Regions from separate parts of the Heyndrickxia sp. FW510-T9 genome, predicted to be linked through region 1. Evidence: a T-box and tRNA genes for the amino acid it is inferred to sense, from the RefSeq annotation. Region 1 holds a T-box; the other regions hold tRNA genes.
What was found. The T-box of region 1 lies ahead of AC3WJF_RS10980 (arginine--tRNA ligase). A T-box ahead of a tRNA ligase gene usually reads a tRNA of that ligase, here a tRNA-Arg.

Region 1 (5,724 bases):
AAAGTATTTAGTAGAGGAGATAGGGAAGGCTGATAATCTTGCAGAGGTAGCTGTGTTATACCGAAATAATTCATCGTCCATTGCTCTAATGAATGAGTTTGAGCGGGCGGGAATCCCTTTTTACATGAAGGATGCAGATAATCGATTCTTTTCACATTGGGTAGTGGACGATATTCTAAATTTCATGCGAATGACGTTTACGGATAAACGTACGGACATTTTAGAGAAAATCCATTTAAAATTTAATGGATACATTAGCAAAAAACAAATGGAGAAATTAAAAGAAATCCATAATAATGAGTCAGTTTTTGATAATTTATTAAAATTTGTTCCGCTTCAGGAATATCAAGTGAAGCTTTTAACCGAAAGCAAAGAAACGTTTCAGGAAATGAAAGGCATGCCACCGCTGCATGCAATTAGAGTTATTCGAGAACGTTTAGGTTATGAGAAAGCGATTGAAAAAATGTGTGAGCGACTTGGGTTCCGAAAAGAATACTTGCTTGGAATCTTAAATACATTAGAGGAAATTGCAATTGGGTTAGAAACGATGGAGGAGTTCGCGGGTCGTCTAAAGTATTTGGAGTCTGTTCTTAAAAATGCTAGATTCAAAAAAGGACAGAATGTAGTAACGTTCTCCACGTTTCATAGTTCGAAGGGGTTAGAGTTTGAAAGAGTATATATGATTGACCTAATCGACGGAATCATTCCGACTTCTGACGACTCCAAAAGTGGAGCAGCAAGAGACGATGCCATGGAAGAAGCGGTTCGGTTGTTCTATGTTGGGATGACCAGAGCGAAAAAACATCTGGAACTCATTAGTTATAAGGAAAGAGATGGACAAATAGTGCAGGAATCTCCATTTGTATCGCAAGTAAAAAAAATAATAAATCCAGAATTCGAAAAGCTGATAAATAATAATACGGATACATCGAAAAATAATAGAGTAATAAGAGTAGGAAATACAATCATTCCGTACAATCCAAATGCTATAAGGGATCAGAAAGAATTGTTGCCGGAAATAGAGGTCAAACACCGAGTCTTTGGATGTGGGGAAATAATAGTAGTTAAAGAGGAAACAGTCGAAATTCGGTTTCAATCAGGTGTCAAAAACCTTGCAGTTAAGACATGTTTAGAAATGGGATTGTTAGAAGCAGTACATTAAGAATGCTGATTTTCCAACCTTTTTCAGGTGACTTGACGATAACTTTATGGTAGCGTATAACATAAATAATAGTTAGTACATTTATAGGAAATTATTAATTTATTGAATAGATGAAGTTTCAAACTATTGAATCGATTAATGTGAAAGGATATGAAGCAAATGAAGATATCCGTAATCATTCCGGTGTTTAATACAGCAGAATTTTTGCCGGAATGCTTGGAGTCAGTAATAGATCAGACATATAACAACATAGAAATAATAGTAATTAATGATGGATCTACTGATAATTCCTCCAACATTATAGAAGAATACGCAAAAAAGGATACTAGAATTATTAGTAGTTCTTTCCCTTTTCGAAAGGGTGTTGGTGCTGCTAGAAACTATGGTGTAAGTCAATCTACTGGCAATTATATATACTTTTTGGATAGTGATGATTATATTGAAAGTTCTACATTAGAGAAACTCCTAGACAATATTAACGACTGTAGTCTCATAGCCGGTCGAAATAAAAAAATCAAAAAGAAAAAAGATACATATCAATTAGATGAAATTGAGAGTAGGGTAATTTCCAAAAACAGTCTGTCACATTTCAAAAAAATATCCATCACTCATCATTTAATCTCAAAAGAATTTTTTATATCAAACAATTTTCTTTTCAGTGAAAATGTAAATTGCTACTCAGAATTACCAGTTATTAATGCTATATTAAAATTGATAGATGAAATACCATATGTGAATGATAGCTTGTATTTCAAAAGACTAAGAAATGACCCAATTTCAAATCCGGCATTAATGCAATCTAGTAGAGAACAAAAATTATTAGATTTTATTTCTGTATATAATGATTTAAAGGACAAGGAAGAGGAAAATTCGCTAATTGATAAATTCTTAGATCGGAAATTTCTAAATATTTATCGAAAAAATATTGTCATGTTATTTGCTAATAAAAGCAATATTGATAACTATTTTGATTTATTATCTGATTCTGCAAAAAAGATTTCCCAAAAAAATATAAAAAATACGAACATTGTTGTGAAGAGGGAAATAAAATTATTAGCAAATGAGAAGAAAGAAAAATTTTCGAAATTATTATCATTTCATCATATTGCTAGGAATTTAAAGCGTGCAATTAGTGGAAGAACTAAAATGCGCTTATTTATTTATAATTCCATTTTGTTAAAAATGCCGATGAGAGAAAAAACGATTGTTTTTGAAAGCTTCTTAGGAAAGAATTACTCGGATAGTCCTAAATACATATATGAATACATGAATAATGAAAACTTGGATTTTGAGTATGTATGGATATTTAATCGAAAGGTCAAAGATATTCCAGGGAACCCAAAACAAATTAAACGTTTTAGTTTATCTTATTATTATTATTTGGCAACTGCGAAATATTGGGTTAGTAACTCAAGATTGCCGCTTCATTTAAAGAAAAGAGAGGGTAATATATATCTTCAAACATGGCATGGCACTCCATTAAAAAAGCTAGTCTTTGATATGAATGATATATACTCTGCTAATCCCAATTATAAAAAGCATTTCTATGAACAATCTAGAAGATGGGATTATCTTATTTCACCAAATCAATACTCTACCGATATCTTTAAGAGGGCATTCAAATTTGATAAGACCGTTTTGGAATTTGGCTATCCTAGAAATGACATTTTGTATCACAAAGACCGGGATTCTATAGCTAACAATATAAAGCGAAAATTAGGTATTCCATCGGATAAGAAAGTTGTATTATATGCTCCGACTTGGCGAGATGACGAATTTTATGAACCAGGTAAATATAAATTTAATTTGCAGCTAAATCTCCAAGAAATGAAAGAAAAACTGGGAGATCAATATGTTATCCTGTTGCGAATGCATTATTTCATCGCAGATAATATTGAAACTACAGGAGCGGAAGGATTTGCATATAACTTATCGAAATACGATGATATTGCAGAGCTCTATTTAATATCCGATATATTAATCACTGACTACTCTTCTGTCTTTTTTGACTATGCAAATTTAAAAAGACCAATTTTATTCTATACATATGATCTTGAAAAATACCGGGATACATTAAGAGGGTTTTATATTAATATTGAAACTGATGTCCCTGGTCCACTGCTATATACTTCAGAACAGGTTATTGATGCAGTGATGAATATTGAGAATGTAATAGAAAAATATAAGGATCGTTATGAGAAATTTTATCAAACGTATTGTGATTGGGATAATGGAGATGCATCTGTGAAAGTTGTAGAGAACGTTTTTTTACAAGAGACTAAGCAGCTTTATAAGGATAATAGTCTCACAATGAATAATTAGTTTTGTCTTCTTTAAATTAAGTTCAAAGGAAGCTAATTTTTCTGTCTAAATTTTAAAGTTTGACTTTTTTATGGAATCGGATATAATGTTTTCAATATATTTTATATTCGAGGATTGGGAGAGTAACTGTTGAAGAACGTCAAAGCGAGCCGGAATGGTGGGAGCCGGTACAGTGTTAACAGTGAAACGGACCCATAAGAATGATTTCTGAATGGTTAGTAGGAAGTCACGGCTAAGACCGTTATCTTTTGAGTGGTTAAATGTATGTTTAACAACAAGAGTGGTACCGCGAATGCAAAAGCCTTCGTCTCTTTTTTAGAGACGAAGGCTTTAATTTTTTTAAAGGAGGTTTTTTAAAGTGATAAGCCAGTTGATTACAAGCAGTATCGAAAAAACTGTGAAGGATCTTTTGGATGAAAAGGGTCTTAGCAGTAACGATGACTTAAAAATTAGTGTCGAGCAGCCAGCTCATTTAGAGCATGGTGACTATTCTACGAATGTTGCTATGCAGCTTGCCAAAGTCTTTCGCAAGCCACCAATACAAATTGCGAACATATTGAAAATCAAACTGGAACAAGACGGTTTCATAGATAATTTGGTTCGAAAAATCGAAATTGCCTCTCCAGGATTTATTAATATGTATATCGATTGGAGCGAATGGGCTAAGAGAGAATTTACTTTACCACCTAGTAATGGAGAAAAGGTAGTATTAGAGCATACATCCATCAATCCTAACAAATCTGCACATATTGGTCACCTAAGAAACGCTTGTATTGGCGATTCCCTCGTGAGACTCTTAAAAAGAGCTGGATATAATGTGGAAGTGCATAATTATATTGATGACTTGGGAAATCAGCTTGCTGACACGGTTGTTGGTTTATTGAATATTTCTCATAAAAATGAGCAATCACGTTTTGGCGATTATTGCTGGGATATTTATTCTAAAGTGAATAAAGAATACAAACAAAACCCAAAATTACTTGAACAAAGGATAAATGTACTTCATTCGTTGGAGACAGGGAACGAGAACTTATCTTGGATAGGGCTACTAGTAGCTGAAGGGATTGTCCATGAACATCTTGAAGAAATGAATGAATTTGGCATTGTCTATGATTTGCTGGTATGGGAAAGCAATATTGTTAGGGAAGGATTTTGGGAATCAGCTTTTAGCTTACTAAACGAAACTTCGCAATTTTATCAAGAAACTTCCGGCAAATTAAAAGGGTGTTGGGTATTAAAACAACCTTCATCAGATGTAGACAATACAGAATCAGATCATAGTATGGATAAAGTGTTAGTCCGTTCAAACGGTATATTGACCTATACAGCTAAAGATATTGCTTATCATCTATGGAAATTTGGCTTACTAGAAAAGGACTTCCAATACAAACGCTTTTCAGAAGGGCTTTGGACGACGAATCGGAAAGGAATCCATACACCATTTGGTCAAGCGGATATCGTAATAAATGTCATTGATCACAGACAAGAATATCCGCAAACAATGGTAAAGCAAGCACTTGAAAACTTAGGATATAGCAAACAAGCGGAGAAGCTTCGTCATGTCAGTTATGGAGTAGTTTCATTAAGTCCAGGGGCTGCAGAGGAACTTGGAATAGATACTACAGATGGCAAATCGTCGTACGCAATGTCCGGAAGACAGGGAATTGGGATCAAAATATCCGATTTACTGGATCTGATGGAAGAGATAATTGAGAAGAAACGTTCAGATAAGAATGGTTTGCCTAGCAGAATGATTGCAGCAGCAGCTATTCGTTACTACCTACTTCGATTTAGCTTATTAACCGAGGTCGTTTTTGATATCCAACAGGCGACAGAAGTAACCGGAAATACTGGTGTATATTTAATGTATTCTCATGCCCGTGCAGTTAGCATCTTGAATAAAGCTGAGGATGAATTAAATATGAAGCCAAAAGTACCGGCCACGATAAATCAAATGGAAAAACCTGAATACGCATTACTGAGACATATTGCAATTTGGCAGGATACCCTTTATACAGCCTGTAATGAACTATCTCCAAATATGATATGTAATTACGCTTATGAGCTGGCAACATTATTCAACAACTTTTATGTTGTTTGTCCAATAATTAAAGCTGATAACGACAAGAAAAATTTTAGACTTTGGCTCACCTTGAAATTCAAGAAAACAATCGCTGAAGCACTTTCGGTTCTTGGGATACCAGCTCCAAGCCGTATGTGAAATTTATTAAAAAAGAGTA
Region 2 (5,724 bases), on a different contig from region 1:
TTTGATACTGTTGGAATGCTTGGTTTAATGCATCTTTCATTTCCTCAAAATAATAGTGTTGTGAATTCTTCAATGACTTTAAGGAATTTTCAATTTGCTCCTTGGAAATATTTCGTTCCTTAAATGGATGTGGAGTGATGATATAAGAAGCATTTTCAAAATGAATGCATTTTATCATTCTTTCCACCTCTTTATTAGAAGAAATCGATAACAATACACTTGAAACTTTCATATCAAGTGATTCGATGCTTTTCTTCAACGTTTGTAGTTCCAATGTATTGTGAGCTCCGTCAAATAAAAAGGTAACCCCATTATTCTCGATTATTTCCATGCGACATGGCATTGCTGCTTGATAAATTGCTTCGGAGATTAAATCCGTTTGAAATGAATAGCCGCATTCAATTAATGCTTCTATCACTGAAATGGCATTACTTGCATTCTGTACTTGATGCTCACCGAGAAATCTTGTTCGCATGTTTTTCAAAGAATAATGCTGACCTTGATAATTAAAAATGCTGCCATTCGTATCACTAAAATTCGTAATGAAACCATAATCTCGATAAATGAATCGAAAAGCAGTTTCACAATGATGTTCAATGTTTAATAGATAATTACGTGCTTGAACATTATTCATCCCGCAAATCGCAAATCTCGTAGTTGGTTTAATAATACAAGATTTATCGATAATAATATCCAGGGTAGTGGATCCTAGCAAATGTGAGTGATCCAAAGTGATTTCGGTGAAAACAGCAATCATCGGGTCAAAGATGTTAGATGGATCCGTTTTTCCGCCAACCCCATTTTCAAACACCACGAGTTTAATCCCATGTTTATGAAAAAAGCTAAGAGCAATCATGATCATGATATGCATATGTCCGACATCTTCTTTTTGAAGATAATTCTCTAGTTTTTTCTGAATCTCTAGGACAATGGAGGAAAATTCTTCTCGATTAATGATGGAACCGTTAACAGCAAATCTTTCCTCATAATCATTCAAATGGGGACCGGTAAATAGTCCGTGATTAATAGAATGATGTGATAGTATAGATGAAATAAATTGAGCGGTACTGCCTTTCCCGCATGATCCAGTTATTTGAATAAAAGTAAATTCAGCAACATCGATTTCAATTAATTGAAGCAAATCTACCATGATTTTATGATGGTACCCATTTTCTCGTGGAGTTGTCCGGCCATTGAAAGTGGAGAGAAATGCGAGTGTCTGATCATATTGAGTATTTGTCATTCAAGTATGCTCCCTATAAACATCGATAAAATAGACGATTTTTTATAATAAAATATTATCATATGTAAAAGTGATTTTTGAAATAAAACTAGTTGGAACAGTATGTAAATGTTTGTCTACCTACTTTCTTTGCGAAGTTAATCCTTATGTCACAAAGACTTGTCGAAATTTGGAGGGCTAACTTCACTTGTTCACGGAGGCTGACAACAATATATTTTGATAGTAAAAAAGACACCATAATATGGTGTCATGTATAAAATGATTCGGTATGTGCCGGTACTGGGTCTATTGTTTTAGCATCTTCAGATATGAGTACTAATTTCAAAGCAAAGATAAACAACCATCCTGCAAATCCAACTACACAAACTAGAAAACCAATGGTAACGATCCATGCGTCAACCATATTTTTCATCCCCTTTTCATGTGTAAAAAAGAACACTCTAGATAATAAAAAATATGCTGAAAAGATGAAAAGCTTTCCATTAAATTTGCTAGAAATATTATTTATCTTTTATAAATTTTTTTCCCACTCTTTCTTAAGCAATCCGAATAAAAGCATATCGTAGGTTTCTCCATTACGTTCGAGAAATTCTCTATATGTTCCTTCATGAGTAAAACCTAATTTTGTATAAAGCTGTATTGCGGGCTGATTATAGCTGAAGACAGTAAGCTGCACTCTCCTGAGATTTAGTTCATGGAAAGCAAATTGTAAGGCCAATTCGAAAGCTTCTTTCCCGTAACCCATGCCACGATACTTTTCATCTCCGATCGCGATAGAAGCCCAAGCAATACGCTGATTCCAAAGAATTCCGTCCAATTCTAAAAATCCAATTAATTGGTTACTTTCAATCGTTCTAATAGAAAAAACAAATTGGTTAGTAGAGTTGGAAAGTCCTTCAAACCAAGTGCGAAGCGAAGCGATGCTACGCGGATGGGCAGGAGTAGCATCAAATAATCGTAAAAAGACAGGGTCTTGATACCAATCGCTAATCGTATTTAAGTCGTCTTCTGTTACTGTGGTTAATTTCACTTTTTCACCACTTAAAATGGAAAAATTCATAAACATACCCCTTATTCTAGTTTGAAATGTGTGGAAACATATGTATAAAATTAGTTTCTCTAAAAATTCAAAAAAACCTAATCAAAATTATAGATAGTCGTTAATGAATCTGATAATATTTGATTATTGATATGAGGAGGATTATTCACCCATGAAAAAATTCTTACTAGGTGCCTTTATAACAATCATCGTACTAATGGTTATCTTTATTATTGTGATGGAAGTATATCCTTTTTAGTGTGCTAAACTTAAATCAACTATTTACATATTGCTCCTGCCTACTAAGTTCGACATTAATTTGATTTATCCTTTTCAAAAATGGCAGAATGCTATATAATATTTATTGCACATTTAATTTGGCTCCGTAGCTCAGCGGATAGAGCGTTGGTTTCCTAAACCATGCGTCGGAGGTTCGAGTCCTCTCGGGGCCGTCATACTAAAAAGAGTAAAACCCCTTGTCACACAAGGGGTTTTACTCTTTTCCTAATGAAAACAATAATTGATTTAATCATAAAATTTTGCCCAATAAGTATGATTTCACAAGGATATAATTATAGGATAAAAGCTATATTTATTAGGAGGACTCATTTTGATTTGCAGTGTACTTCAAGAAGCTGAAGAATTTATAAATTCTTGTTATAAGGAATTAAATAAAACTCAACATGATATAGATGAAAGGTTAACAGAGATTAAAGGACAAATACAAAATAAAGGATCTTACGAGCATACTGCTGAGGAACTAGTTTATGGAGCAAAGGTAGCATGGAGAAATAGTAATCATTGTATAGGTCGATTATTTTGGGATACCTTACATGTAATAGACAAAAGATATATAAACTCTGAAGATGAGATTATTGAGGCGCTATTTGAACATATAGAATACGCTACTAATAATGGTCGAATTCGGCCTACAATTACAGTCTTTCCTCAGCAAAGCCAAAACCAAACTGTGCGTATATGGAATCATCAATTGATACGCTATGCAGGCTATAAGACCAAACATGGTATATTAGGGGATCCTGATTCTATTGCATTTACAGAGCGCTGTATAAATCTTGGTTGGGAGCCGAAATATGGAAACTTCGATATTCTACCTATAGTTATTCAAATCGATAATAGGAGTCCAAAATTTTATGAAATTCCCGAAAAACTTATTTTAGAAATACCTTTGCGGCATCCACAATATGAGTGGTTTGAGGATTTGCAGCTTAAGTGGTATGCAGTACCTATTATTTCTAGTATGAAACTTGAAGTAGGGGGAATTACATATACAGCTGCTCCATTTAATGGTTGGTATATGGGGACTGAAATAGGAGCTCGAAATCTTGCGGATGAATCCCGTTATAATTTGTTGCCTAAGATTGGATCATTAATGAAGCTTGATACAAAAAGTAATCTCACGTTGTGGAAGGATAGAGCGCTCCTGGAATTAAATACTGCTGTATTACATTCTTATAAAGAATGTAGTGTCAGTATAGTTGATCATCATACTGCGGCAGTACAATTTAAAAAATTTGAAGAAAAAGAAAAAGAAATGGAAAGACAAGTAACAGGTAATTGGGTTTGGCTAATTCCACCGTTGGCTCCTTCTACAACCCATATATTTCATAAACCATATAAAAATATTATTAAAAAGCCAAATTATTTTTACCAGGAATCACCATATTAATCACTGTGAAAAGCCAGCAATTTTGTTGGCTTTTCAACATTTTTAAAGATATTAAATAACACTACTGCTAAGCGAATATATTTTATGTTTTCATAGCCTTAACTTTAACTGCATGGGAACTAGACTCAAATTACAAAGATAGTCACCCTCATTTGTCTTTCTACAGGATCAATGATAGTAAGGAATAGTTAATAAAAACTCTCTATTAATAAAAACCACCTCTAGGGAATCCTCGATCTACAACCACATTTCTAGTTATAGGTTGATAAATATTCCGTGGAACATTAACTATATTTTGGCGATTTATGTGCACTATTGGATGAATAACAGGGACTATCCTCGGAGTATAAAAATCTCGCACAACATATTGCGGACGACAAACAATTGGTCTAACTGGTCTACATTGATACATATGATCACCTCCAATATTAAATATAAAATATAAGATGCAATACATATTAGAAGTGAAACGGACAAATACAATAGCATTTATAAAATTGGACTAGACTTAAATACTAGAATAATAAGGAAATTTCTAATAAATATTATGAAAATACAAAAATGGTAATTATTAAGCTTGTTTACTACAAAAAATATACTTTTTTCCTAGCAAAAAAGCCTGTACCATCTTCCCTTTACTTACATCTACTATATAAAAAGGAGAGGATGTAAAATGGGCTTTATAGAGGATATCGCGCCTTATGCTCAAAAGATACAAAATGAATTTCATATCTTGGCGTCATTAATCATTGCTCAGGCGATAATAGAAAGCAACTGGGGTAAAAGTGGACTTGCGGTCAAGGGAAATAACCTATTTGGAATTAAAGGAGCATATAATAGCCAATCTATCACAATGCAAACTACTGAATATAAGATTTTAAATGGAAAAAATGTTCCTTATCAAGTAAATACCGCTTTTCGAAAATATCCGTCATGGTATGAATCCCTATGTGATCTTGCCAATCTGTATGAAAACGGGGTGAGCTGGGATCGAAATAAATATACGAATATTATCGGTGAAACGGATTATAAGCAAGCGGCTAAAGAACTTCAGGCAGATGGATATGCTACAGATCCTAATTATGCGGCAAAGGTAATCAATATCATCGAATCGAATAATTTAACGAAATATGATGAAAAGAATGAACCAAAGCCAAACGGAGATCAAAAGTATACAGTCGTAACGTCCGTGAATGCCTATCTTACTGCTGCAGATGCTAAAGTAGGTAAAAATATTAAAGGAGCCGTTAAAGCTGGCACTTATTTCGTATTTAGCCAATCAGACGGCATGATTAATGTTACAACGAAAGCTGGTGCTCCCGGCAGTTGGATTAATCCTAATGAAAATAAAGCTGCTGCACCTGTTTATCACACGGTAGTAAAGGGGGATACAGTGTCAGAGCTAGCGGTGAAATATGGTTCTTCCCAAGCTGATATCAAAAAATGGAATAAACTTAATGATAACTACTTGATTAAAATAGGGCAGAGACTCCGGGTTAAGTAGGGAAGCTTACCAAAGCAACATGCAAGGATTTCGTTGATAGAAATTCTTGGTTTTTAATTCTTAAAACTCGACTTTCCGTTAAGTGGCGTTTTGATTTGTCTGTAATTAGGAGAAAAGGTAAACCAACTGTAACTATAAGGAAAGCTTCAGAAATTAATAGTAATTTTTACTAGTAGTATTATTGATCATTTTTTTGTTAGATTCATTTCATCAATAGAAAAGATCGGCCACTCTTTTATGGCCGATTG
Region 3 (5,724 bases), on a different contig from region 1:
AAGCAAGAAGGAACGAAGACTAATACGAAAGTAGACGAGAATTCGGTAATGACGGAGCTATACTTAATGGACAAAAATGGCTATGTGGTTGCGCAAACACTGGCACTGCCAAATACAACAAGTGTTGCGAAACAAGCTCTTGAATATTTAGTGAAAGATGGTCCTATTGAAGAAATGCTTCCAAATGGTTTTCAAGCAATGTTGCCGGCAAATACACAAGTAGATGTCGCGATTAAAGATGGGACAGCTACTGCTGATTTTTCAAATGATTTTAAAAAATATAAAGCAGAAGATGAACAAAAAATTCTTGAGTCTATTACATGGACACTTACACAATTTAACAATGTGAAAAAAGTGGAAATCAAAGTGAATGGCTATAAGCTTTCACAAATGCCTGTTAATGGAACTCCGATTAATCCAAATGGCTTGTCTAGGAAAGATGGTATTAATCTTGATGCATCTGGAGTTGTTGATATTACTAATACTCATCCACTAACGGTCTATTACCCTGCGCAAAACAATGCTGAAGAAGTATATTATGTACCTGTGACGAAACGTATTGGAAATACGGAAAATAATGATATTAAAGCAGTTGTAAGTGCATTAGCAAATGGCCCAAATCAAAATTCCAATCTTCTTAGTGCATTTAATTCTGACGTAAAATTATTGTCAGATCCAACAGTGAAGAATGGAAATGTAACTCTTAATTTTAATGAAGAAATTATCAGCAGCTTTGAACAAAAGATAATCTCTGATGAAGTATTAAATCCATTAGTACTTTCACTAACAGAGTTACCGGACATTAAGAAGGTATCAATTGAAGTGAATGGAAACACGAAGCTGATTGATGAGAAAGGAAAGTCATTAGAAGAACCAGTAACAAGACCTGAAAAAGTTAACACAGGTAGTTTTTAATGACTATTTTTTGATATACTAAAGAATGTAACTAGAGGTCGGCTCATGCCGCCTCTTCTTTCATGTAGGCTATTTTCTTAAGTCTTGCTGCTTTTTCATCAAAAGTAGAATTAATACGAAAACAGCGCTAGTTCAAAAGGAGGTAAAAATTTTTGAGAGTAGATGGTAGAAATGCAGATCAATTACGGCCAATACATATAGAAAGCAATTATTTAATACATCCTGAAGGTTCGGTACTTATTACAGTTGGTGATACGAAAGTCATATGTAATGCTAGTATTGAAGATAGAGTTCCTCCTTTTATGAGGGGTAGTGGAAAAGGCTGGATTACTGCAGAATATTCTATGCTTCCGCGCGCCACAGAGCAAAGAAATATTCGTGAGTCTTCAAAAGGAAAAGTTTCAGGTAGAACAATGGAAATTCAACGTTTAATTGGCCGGGCATTAAGGGCTGTTGTTGATTTGGAGCAAATTGGTGAGAGGACTGTCTGGATAGACTGCGACGTGATTCAAGCCGATGGTGGAACAAGAACTGCTTCCATTACAGGTGCATTTGTCGCTATGACATCAGCACTGAACAAATTGTATGAGAGAAAAGCGATTAAAAAATTTCCTATAACAGATTATTTGGCCGCAACGAGTGTAGGAATTCTAAAAGAAACTGGGGTTGCATTAGACCTGAACTATGCAGAGGATAGTACTGCAGAAGTAGATATGAATGTTGTTATGACCGGTAATGGAAAATTTGTTGAACTACAAGGTACTGGAGAAGAGGCCACATTTTCTGCCGAGGAGCTTCAGCAATTATTAGATACTGCTCAAAAAGGGATTAAGGAATTAATCGACTATCAAAAACAAGTACTCGGTGATATTTCTTCCAAAATAGAGGGTAATATAAATGAATAAAAGTATACTGGAGAACAAACAAGTCATTATCGCAACAAAAAATATAGGAAAAGCGAAAGAATTTGAAAAACTGTTTTCTCCATATGAAATTAAGGTACTAACTTTGTTAGATTTTCCTGATGTTTCTGATATTGAAGAGACAGGAAAAACGTTTGAAGAAAATGCAATTTTAAAAGCGGAAGCAATAGCTAAGCAGTTTCAAACAATGGTTATCTCGGATGATAGCGGTCTAATCGTAGATGCATTAAATGGTAGACCAGGTATTTTCTCCGCTAGGTTTGCAGGTAGCGACAAGAATGATGAAGCAAATATTCGCAAGGTGCTTTCCGAAATGGAGCAAGTACCACTGGAGAAGCGAACTGCAAGATTTTATTGTGCTATTGCTCTAGCCATTCCTGGTGAAATAACAAGAACTGTTTCTGGCATTTGTGAAGGAGAAATATTGAGAGAGAAGCGCGGGACAAATGGTTTTGGCTATGATCCAATATTTTCTATAAAAGATAGGGGTTTAACAATGGCTGAAATACCGTCGGAAGAAAAAAATCAAATTAGTCATCGTGCTAAAGCGATTCAAAAACTTATTTCTATGATTGAAACTGTTTTCGCATAAGTTGTTGTTTTTCGCACATTGTTTAAACTTCTTTATAAGGTGTAGTTTCGGGGCATCTTTTCTTAAAGGAGATTATTATCCATTCCAAAAAAGAATGAAGAATTTCTGTTCTGGGATTTATCATTATAAACTTACTATGTTTAAGAAAAGAGCCATTATTGAAGATATACTAAATTGATTAGGATGATGGGGAATGAAGTTACTAGTGGTGAGTGATAGTCATGGATTAACAAGTGAATTAGGTGAGATAAAGAATAAATATCATAATAAAGTTGATGCTATGATCCACTGTGGAGATTCAGAATTACAGGCTGACAGTAATGAAATGCAAGGTTTTTTAAGTGTTAGGGGAAATTGTGATTATGATCGTACATTCCCTCTCGATATTAAAGAAAACATTAAAGGCAATACCATTTTTGTTACACATGGACATCATTATAATGTCAAAATGACCTTAATGAATCTTTCCTATAAAGCGAAAGAAGTGGATGCTGATTTTGTGTTCTTTGGTCATTCTCATGCACTTGGAGCTGAAATGATAGATGGAACATTATTTTTAAATCCTGGTAGTATATTTATGCCGCGAGGTCGCAAGGAAAAGACATATGCAATTGTTGAAAAAATTGACCATCAAATAACAACTAAATTTTATACAAACAATCATCAAGAACTACTTCCATTAAGACATCTATTTGTATTATAATAAAAACCTATTGCAGTAAATATTTACTGCAATAGGAAAGTTTTAATAATATTTTTCTTAAAATCTGTTGACAAACAGATGATATACAAATATAATAAAAAATGTCTTAAAGAGAATATGACATAAATTAAAATGTCCCAGTAGCTCAGCACGACCGAATACGCTACGAAGCAACACTTCAGCGTACAGATCGAGCAACATCTTGAATAATCTTTCTGAGAGCTGGACGGGATATACTTAATTTTCATTTCAAACTTTATAATTAAATATTATAATGTCCCAGTAGCTCAGCAGGATAGAGCAACAGCCTTCTAAGCTGTGGGTCGGGGGTTCGAATCCCTCCTGGGACGCCATAAACTAATACATACAAGCTTACCTTATGGTAGGCTTTTTTTGTTCCTAATAACATGTTTGTCTATCAGCTTGAGGCAGCTTTTCCGAAGCGAAAGAAGTGTAGATTGGCCAACAACGTATTGTAATTAAAATTGGATGATAGGCCTTTTTGTAAATTCCCTCATTTATATGCTACACTATTCCCGATTATGGTAAAGGCGGTAACAAAAATGAGAAAAGGTAAAAAGCTAAAAAAGAAAGAGAATATCGTTTATTTCCCAGGTCTGCCACAACGTCTTCTCTCCATGGGAATAGAACAGTTGGAAATGAAAAATTATGAGACTGCAGCAAATTTTCTTTTGCAGGCGAGAGAAATGGAAGGAAATAGTCCAGATATAGAAACCGCATTACTTGTTGCCCTTTCTGAAATGGGAAACTTCGAAGATACAAGAATATTATGCGAAGATATGCTAAAAAAAGGTATCGGGGATTATTTTGAAACAATTGATATTTATTTAATGGTATTAATTCAACTTAAAGAATATAAAAAAGTAGCGGAAACGATAAAAATCCTTATTGAAGAAAAAGAAATACCACTAGAAAAACTTAATCATTATGAAAAACTACTTCAATTTAGTGAAAAAAGGTTTGGAGTCGATACGATTAACTATCCAACTAGTCATGAAACAAAAGAGATCCTAACATCCACAAACATTCATGAACAAATACTTGCAATAGCAGGTTTAATGAATATAAACATTCAACCATACATAAAAGAATTAACAAGGTTTCTCGGTAATCGCGAGCAGCATCCTTTTGTTCAAACCATGGTTCTGAACATTCTTAAGGAACATGGATTTGAAAAAAAAATAGCTATCGAAAAATTTCATTATAAAAGTGCTATTAACCCTACTGAACTTCAGCCGTTGTTTGAAACTCCTTTTTATATAGAATTGAGAAATCAATTGCAAAAAAATATTGAACAGAAAAACCCATCTCTATATGAACAAATTAAAATAATTATGGATAAGCATTTTTTTCTCTTATATCCATTTGAGTTAGAACCAAGTAATGTAATGTTATGGATGGCTGCGTATCATTCGATGGGACAGGAGCTTTACGGGGAACAAGTCAGTCAGGAAAATATGTGTGAAAATTATCAAATAAAAGAGTCGGAATTAAGAAAATGTCTTGAATTTCTACGTATACTTGAAGAAATTTCTTTGCCTAATCTTTAGCACCGTCTTGAAACACATAAATCCTATGTTATAATGTAATGGTTGTATTGTGTATTATTCAACATAATTCTTTTTTCTATTTTAAAAATGGATAGGGTAAATCTGCGTAAGTAGCTTATCTATTGAAACTAATTATTTAACTATCAAATATAGATTGTTGGAGGGAAAGGTATGTCAGTAAAATGGGAAAAACAAGAAGGGAATCAAGTGATTCTTACTATTGAAGTTGATGTGGAAACAGTAAATAATGGATTAGATGCGGCATTCAAAAAAGTAGTAAAACAAGTGAATGTTCCTGGATTCCGTAAAGGAAAAATGCCACGTAGTTTATTTGAAAAACGTTTCGGTGTAGAATCATTATACCAAGATGCAATCGATATTATTCTTCCAGATGCATATGCCAATGCAATTGAGGAAACAGGAATTTTCCCTGTAGATCGTCCTGAGATTGATATTGAGCAAATGGAAAAAGGAAAAGAATTAATCATTAAAGCAACTGTTACTGTAAAACCTGAAGTTAAGCTTGGTGAATATAAAGGTTTAGAAGTTGAAAAATTAGACACTGAAGTGACGGATGAAGATGTTGAAAAAGAATTAAAAACTCTTCAAGAACGTCAAGCAGAACTAGTGATTAAAGAAGATGGAACAGCAGAAAACGGCGATACTGTTGTCATCGATTTTGAAGGCTTTGTAGATGGTGAAGCTTTTGAAGGTGGAAAGGCTGAAAATTATTCATTAGAGCTTGGTACTGGAAGCTTTATTCCAGGATTCGAAGAGCAATTAGTGGGAACAAAAGCGGGAGTTGAAAAAGAAGTAGAAGTAACATTCCCAGAAGAATATCATGCAGTTGAATTAGCTGGAAAACCTGCTACATTCAAAGTGACTGTTCATGAAATTAAAGGGAAAGAACTTCCTGCTTTAGATGATGAATTTGCAAAAGATGTAGACGATGAAGTAGAAACATTAGCTGATCTAAAAGAAAAAACAAAGAAAAAGCTTGTTGAAGAAAAAGAACACCAA
Region 4 (5,724 bases), on a different contig from region 1:
TTATTTTCCACTTCTTTTCTGCAAATTCGATAAAGTGGTTTTGAAGAATCTCACTTACTATATTTGGACAGCTTTCCTTTTTTTGTGCTTGGATCAATAAACACTCTTGTAAGTTCCTAGCACCGATACCAGCCGGTTCAAGTGATTGAAGAAATTGAATCCCCTTAGTTAATGTGTCATCATCAACTCCGAGCATTTCCATTAATTCTTTTTTCTCCATGGATAAATAGCCATTTGAATCAAGATTATGAATGAGAAAATGAATTATTCTTTTTTCATCCTTTGTTAGCGCTTTCAAATGCGCTTGAAAAAGTAAATATTCTTGTAACGATCTATGCTTTTGAGCAATTTGCTGTATCCAGTCTTTATCGTCCCTTTCAATATGCCTGAATTTACTTTTCTTTGTATAGTCAAAATGAGGGTCCATTAATTTAATATTGGAATGTTCTAAATGAATGAGGGGATTCTCCAAAGCCTTTGTTTCTAAAAAAGAGGACAATTCCTGTGCAGAATATTGTAAAAGTTGAATTGCTTGTTTTAATTCTTGTGTCATGGTCAATTTTAAAGATTGTTGCTGCCATAACCCTACTTGTAAATCCATTAAATACATCCCCTTTCTAGGTTTATTTTACACTAGAATAGTTTTTTCGTATATTGATTTTTCTTATTTAAGGACTAATGCAGGAAGAAACAAATATTTTTTTTCCAAAAAGTAGATTGGCAGATTGGTTGTTTTATAGGTACAATATACTAATATATTTGATTTATTTTCATACTTCGTAAGGAGAATCTGTATGGACACAATTACAAAAGATTTCGTGCCAAGCTCTCGCCATCTTCGAAATCCAAAGAATGGAAAGAAAAGACGTTTTTTGCGAGTTTTTTTAATTAGCTGTTTAACACTTCTTTTATTAGGAGTTGGATTTTTATATGGTACAAATAAGGGGTTTCAATTTAGAAAAATGCTAGTTGGAACGGTATTGTCTTCACAGCATGCTCAATATGTCAAATACTTAGGGTTTTTACTCCCTAAATCAGAGATTGATAAATTAATGAATGCATTTCATCACCCGCCAACGGTACAAACAACCGTGGCTACTATTGATCATTCGGACAAAAATGATGATAAAAAGCTGGACATTCATGTGGATACAATCGAAACGGCAAACTACACAGCAAAAGTTCTGATCATTTCCGATCCAACGACCGTTCATCTTGTTCAATCAAGATTTAGTGATAAGGGGCAGGCACTATCTGATTTAATTAAAGAAAATCAAGGTATTGCCGGCATAAATGGTGGAGGATTTGTGGATAAAGGTGGAACAGGTTCTGGTGGCAAAGCGACCGGAATTGTCATAAGTCGAGGAAATGTTCTCACTGTTCCAGGAGATAATCGAAATTTACCACTTCTCGTTGGAGGCTTTCTAAAAGATGGTCAATTTATTACAGGAAAATATTCCGTTAATCAATTGTTAAACCTAGGTATATCTGATGCAGTTAGTTTTGGCCCACAATTAATCGTGGATGGAGTTACACGCGTAACACCTGAAATTGATGGAGCATGGGGTTGGGCGCCACGAACTGCTATTGGTCAAGAAAAAGACGGGAAAGTAGTGATGATTATCACCGATGGTCGCTTCTATTGGAATAAGACACATCGAGGTGCATCTATGTCAGATATGGCTCATATGTTTGAAAAATATGGAGTAACCAATGCCATTGCGATGGATGGCGGCGGTTCTACAACAATGATATATAATGGGGAATTGCTTTTAAAACCTGCAACTGATACGGCTGTTGGCATGCGCTACTTACCAAATGGGTGGGTCGTAATTCCGAATTAAAGTATATAAAAACACACCTTTCAAAAATAGTAACGGGTTCGGTTTTTGAGTACAAAAACATAATTCGCACACAAATTAGCAGTCCAATTCGCAACTAAAATGGACTGCATCTTTTTGTTGATATATCAAGGTTTCACATAAATATAAAGGTGTTTTAGCACTTGAATTCCTACCCCTTTTAGCAGGATGAATTCAACAAACGGTGCATGTTAGGTGAAGAAGAACCATAGATTAAAAAGAAAGCGCAATCGATTCAATCATATTTCTAGGACGATTAATGCTAAGGAGGAATAACATTAATGAGAAAGGATTTCAAAAAGCTTAATACGATTGCTCTAATAGTAATTTGGGCTTTGTATTGTATCTCGTTAATGCTACCCGCTTTCACAACAGCTAGCGGGGATAAATTTGGCGGACTTAATATATTGTTAATAGGTTGGTTAGGCGTATTTGCGGGGATGATGTCTGCTGCTAGTTGGATTGCAAACCTGTTTTTCATTTACATTTCGGTTCAAACGTTTAGAGGAAAAAAAACTGGCATTAGTCATTTATTTATGTTATTACTGGCTATAAAAGCATTTTTCCCAATGGTAATGATGCTAGATGAGGCAGGACATACATCCATTGTTACGGAACATAACCTTGGCTTTTATTTTTGGGTCTCGGCAATAGTGTTATTATCTACTTTGGTATTTATTAATCGGATTTTGTGTAGAAATAGAAATAATTGAATATAATTTTATTCTGGTAGATTTTTAGGTACTCAGAAATTTATAGATATAGATCAATAATCTGCTTATGTACAACAATTCACTAATATAAAAAAAGCTCAGTGCATAATGTTCTGAGCTTTTTTCACGCTAATTTTACTGCTAATGTACCTGCTAATCCTAGTGCGTATTTCTGTGCGAAAAGCACTGCTAATTCGATTTTTGTTCTTCAAAACCGAACGTGCTATCCGTTGGACCACCATTGGTTCAAAAAGCCGTTAGGCGTCGTTATATTTGAGTTTTTCTCAATGCATGTTAACCCTTACAACAAAGATACCGAATCCAGAAGTTAATTAAATCTTGTATATTTTCGACTTTTCAAAGATATTTTAGTTGATGCTACAATTCCAGTTTATCGTTCACATCAATACTTGAACTTTGGCTCAGTCTGAATATAATAAGCATTTCTTACCTCTGCACTCCAATTTGCAAAAGCTTCTCTCCATTCAACAGTGCTAAAGAATTCATCAACAGTTTGAGTTTCAGAATCCCAAACTATAAATGTGTTGAGTGGGGCAATTCCTCCTGCCCAAATTCCATTATTTTCATCAGTACTATCTTCCCTTACTAATAATAAGGGTAGACCAAATTGAAAAGCCATTGAAGGTTCTACTTGTGAATAAACTGACCCTTCCCAGAACGGAATGGTTGATGGGGGCTTACCGACATTAGTGTCAACTACCTCAACGAAATAACGACGAAAGTTCATTGCCAACATTCCATAGCTAGATGAAATCAACCGACGAATATCAGTTAAAATAGGTTCGGGATAACTTTCGCTTAAAGGTAATGTACGTGGAAACAGCAAAGTATTCTCAATCTCTAATATAAGACGGTTTAAAAACTTTTTTTGTTTATTATTTAAATGCGTTGTCGTGCTTAAAAATATGGGAATACGATAGGCATGCTCAAAGCTAGAAATACGATAGACATGCTCAATACTATTTGGATCTTTATTTTTATCCTTATCTATACTATGCACTGTTCTTTTCCCCTTTTTTAATTAATACAGTCTCTGAACCTATTCTTAACACTTCAGTTGATACGGTTTTTGGCATTCTTCTAGTGTCCCAATAATATCTAATGCAATAGGTGTGCAAGTTGCGTGGGTAAGTATAAAACATTGAAGAAAATAGGTATCGGAAACAGTCACGTCCTTATGTTTTTATTGAACAAAAGGGGGGCTAATCTTGAAGTTGATTTAAGCAATGATCGTTAATAATCAGGCGCGTATACGGAAGAGTCGAATCTCTATGGACAAGTTTCGGGACATATAATTGGAAAAGTTGAAGTTTTGAATAGAGTAAAAGAACTTCTCCCCCTTCTCAATACATAACTAGCGATACTCTGCATGTGAAGATCTATAAAGCTTTTTGCAGACTGTACCTTTTATTGATTCAATTTTTCAAGTGCTATAATACTTGTTGCGCTATTTCTTTTCGACATAATAAATTCCCTCTATTACGTGTTTTTCATTGCGTGGTAACTGCAATAAAAAAGCACTCAACAAAAAAGTTCCCATGCCTGTATATAAACTCATACAAACATAGGAACTCATTGACTTTTTTTAGCGCCCTCGGAGGGAATCGAACCCCCATTTCAAGAACCGGAATCTTACGTGCTATCCGTTGCACCACGAGGGCATAATGGAACTGTACGGTTTTTAATTATAGTCTAGAAAACGTTTTATTGCAAGCTTTTTTGAGGTTTAAAATAATGACTTTTGGTCAATTATGAATAAAGGATATTTTTTTGAGAAATATAAGGCTTTCGTTTGACCTTTATTGACCATTAGTGTATGATGGAAAGTACATAAGGATTTATTTTCCTTAAAAACCATTCGGGTTTGTATTGTCCTGAATTAATAAAAAGTGTTAGGAGGAGAAAGTATGAACTTAATCCCTACAGTTATTGAACAAACCAATCGTGGTGAACGTGCCTATGATATTTATTCTCGCCTATTAAAAGATCGCATCATTATGCTTGGCAGTGCCATTGATGATCAAGTGGCGAACTCCATTGTTGCCCAGTTATTGTTTTTAGATGCTGAAAATCCGGAGAAAGATATATCCATTTATATCAATAGTCCAGGGGGAAGTATAACTGCAGGTATGGCTATTTATGATACAATGCAGTACATTAAATCGGATGTACAAACTATTTGTATTGGTATGGCTGCATCGATGGGTGCATTCCTACTAGCTGCAGGAGCAAAAGGAAAACGTATTGCATTACCGAACAGTGAGGTTATGATTCATCAACCACTTGGCGGTGCTCAAGGGCAAGCAACGGAAATCGAAATTGCCGCAAAACGTATTCTGTTTTTACGTGAAAAACTAAATACCATTCTTTCCGAACGTACTGGACAGCCGCTTGACGTTATCAGCCGAGATACGGATCGTGATAACTTTATGACCGCTGAAAAGGCCATGGAATATGGATTAGTTGATAAAATTATAACTCGTAATGAGTTAGATACAAAAAAATAATATAAGCACTAAAAGCTAAATAAATTTCTTTTTAGTGAAAATTAAATGAAACTAATTAAGAGCAGCAAAAAAGCCTTTCTATTTGAAAGGCTTTTTTTATGTTCAAAGATTGTAAACTTAAAAAGAATTGACGGACCTATGGAGCCCTCAGTCCTTTTATGAAGGACTCTTTGGGCTTTCCTTCAACCGTTTTTGTCCTTCATCGCCTTTATGAAGGACACTTTGCACTTTCTCTCAACGGATTTTGTCCTTCATCACCTTTATGAAGGACACTTTGCACTTTCTCTCAACCGTTTTTGTCCTTCATCACCTTTATGAAGGACACTTTAGTCTTTCCTTCAACGGTTTTTGTCCTTCAGTCCATTTAAATAGAAACGTTTAATTTTCGTCTTCTATAAATTTCGTTAATCCTTCTATTGCTTCTTTTTCGTCATGTCCAGTTGCACTTAATGTTACGACTGCACCTGCTCCGGCGGCAAGGCTCATTAATCCCATAATACTTTTTGCATTGACTTTCTTTCCGTCCTTTTCTAAAAATACTTCAGACGAAAAGCGATTTGCTTCTTGTACGAATAATGCAGCAGGTCGTGCTTGAAGTCCTGATTTTCGTTTTACTTCTAC

Region 2: it has a tRNA-Arg gene. The T-box ahead of AC3WJF_RS10980 (arginine--tRNA ligase) is inferred to sense a tRNA for this amino acid. The anticodon was not compared.
Region 3: it has a tRNA-Arg gene. The T-box ahead of AC3WJF_RS10980 (arginine--tRNA ligase) is inferred to sense a tRNA for this amino acid. The anticodon was not compared.
Region 4: it has a tRNA-Arg gene. The T-box ahead of AC3WJF_RS10980 (arginine--tRNA ligase) is inferred to sense a tRNA for this amino acid. The anticodon was not compared.

Annotation. Positions count from the first base shown of each region.
Region 1 is NZ_JBYSWK010000017.1:51,707-57,430, forward strand. Features, by position in the region: gene AC3WJF_RS10970 (ATP-dependent helicase) at 1-1,162, shown strand, start outside; gene AC3WJF_RS10975 (bifunctional glycosyltransferase/CDP-glycerol:glycerophosphate glycerophosphotransferase) at 1,322-3,484, shown strand; T-box leader at 3,586-3,799, shown strand; gene AC3WJF_RS10980 (arginine--tRNA ligase) at 3,843-5,705, shown strand.
Region 2 is NZ_JBYSWK010000009.1:715-6,438, reverse strand. Features, by position in the region: gene AC3WJF_RS06705 (bifunctional folylpolyglutamate synthase/dihydrofolate synthase) at 1-1,243, opposite strand, end outside; gene AC3WJF_RS06700 (hypothetical protein) at 1,491-1,646, opposite strand; gene AC3WJF_RS06695 (GNAT family N-acetyltransferase) at 1,755-2,303, opposite strand; tRNA gene AC3WJF_RS06690 (tRNA-Arg) at 2,662-2,734, shown strand; gene AC3WJF_RS06685 (nitric oxide synthase oxygenase) at 2,893-3,972, shown strand; gene AC3WJF_RS06680 (hypothetical protein) at 4,178-4,384, opposite strand; gene AC3WJF_RS06675 (glucosaminidase domain-containing protein) at 4,646-5,476, shown strand.
Region 3 is NZ_JBYSWK010000005.1:20,680-26,403, forward strand. Features, by position in the region: gene AC3WJF_RS04035 (GerMN domain-containing protein) at 1-915, shown strand, start outside; gene rph (ribonuclease PH) at 1,068-1,820, shown strand; gene AC3WJF_RS04045 (XTP/dITP diphosphatase) at 1,813-2,430, shown strand; gene AC3WJF_RS04050 (metallophosphoesterase) at 2,624-3,133, shown strand; tRNA gene AC3WJF_RS04055 (tRNA-Arg) at 3,410-3,486, shown strand; gene AC3WJF_RS04060 (tetratricopeptide repeat protein) at 3,697-4,704, shown strand; gene tig (trigger factor) at 4,876-5,724, shown strand, end outside.
Region 4 is NZ_JBYSWK010000002.1:140,989-146,712, forward strand. Features, by position in the region: gene rpoN (RNA polymerase factor sigma-54) at 1-601, opposite strand, end outside; gene AC3WJF_RS02010 (phosphodiester glycosidase family protein) at 795-1,844, shown strand; gene AC3WJF_RS02015 (hypothetical protein) at 2,144-2,575, shown strand; gene AC3WJF_RS02020 (hypothetical protein) at 2,979-3,596, opposite strand; tRNA gene AC3WJF_RS02025 (tRNA-Arg) at 4,186-4,257, opposite strand; gene clpP (ATP-dependent Clp endopeptidase proteolytic subunit ClpP) at 4,504-5,103, shown strand; gene AC3WJF_RS02035 (HPr family phosphocarrier protein) at 5,482-5,724, opposite strand, start outside.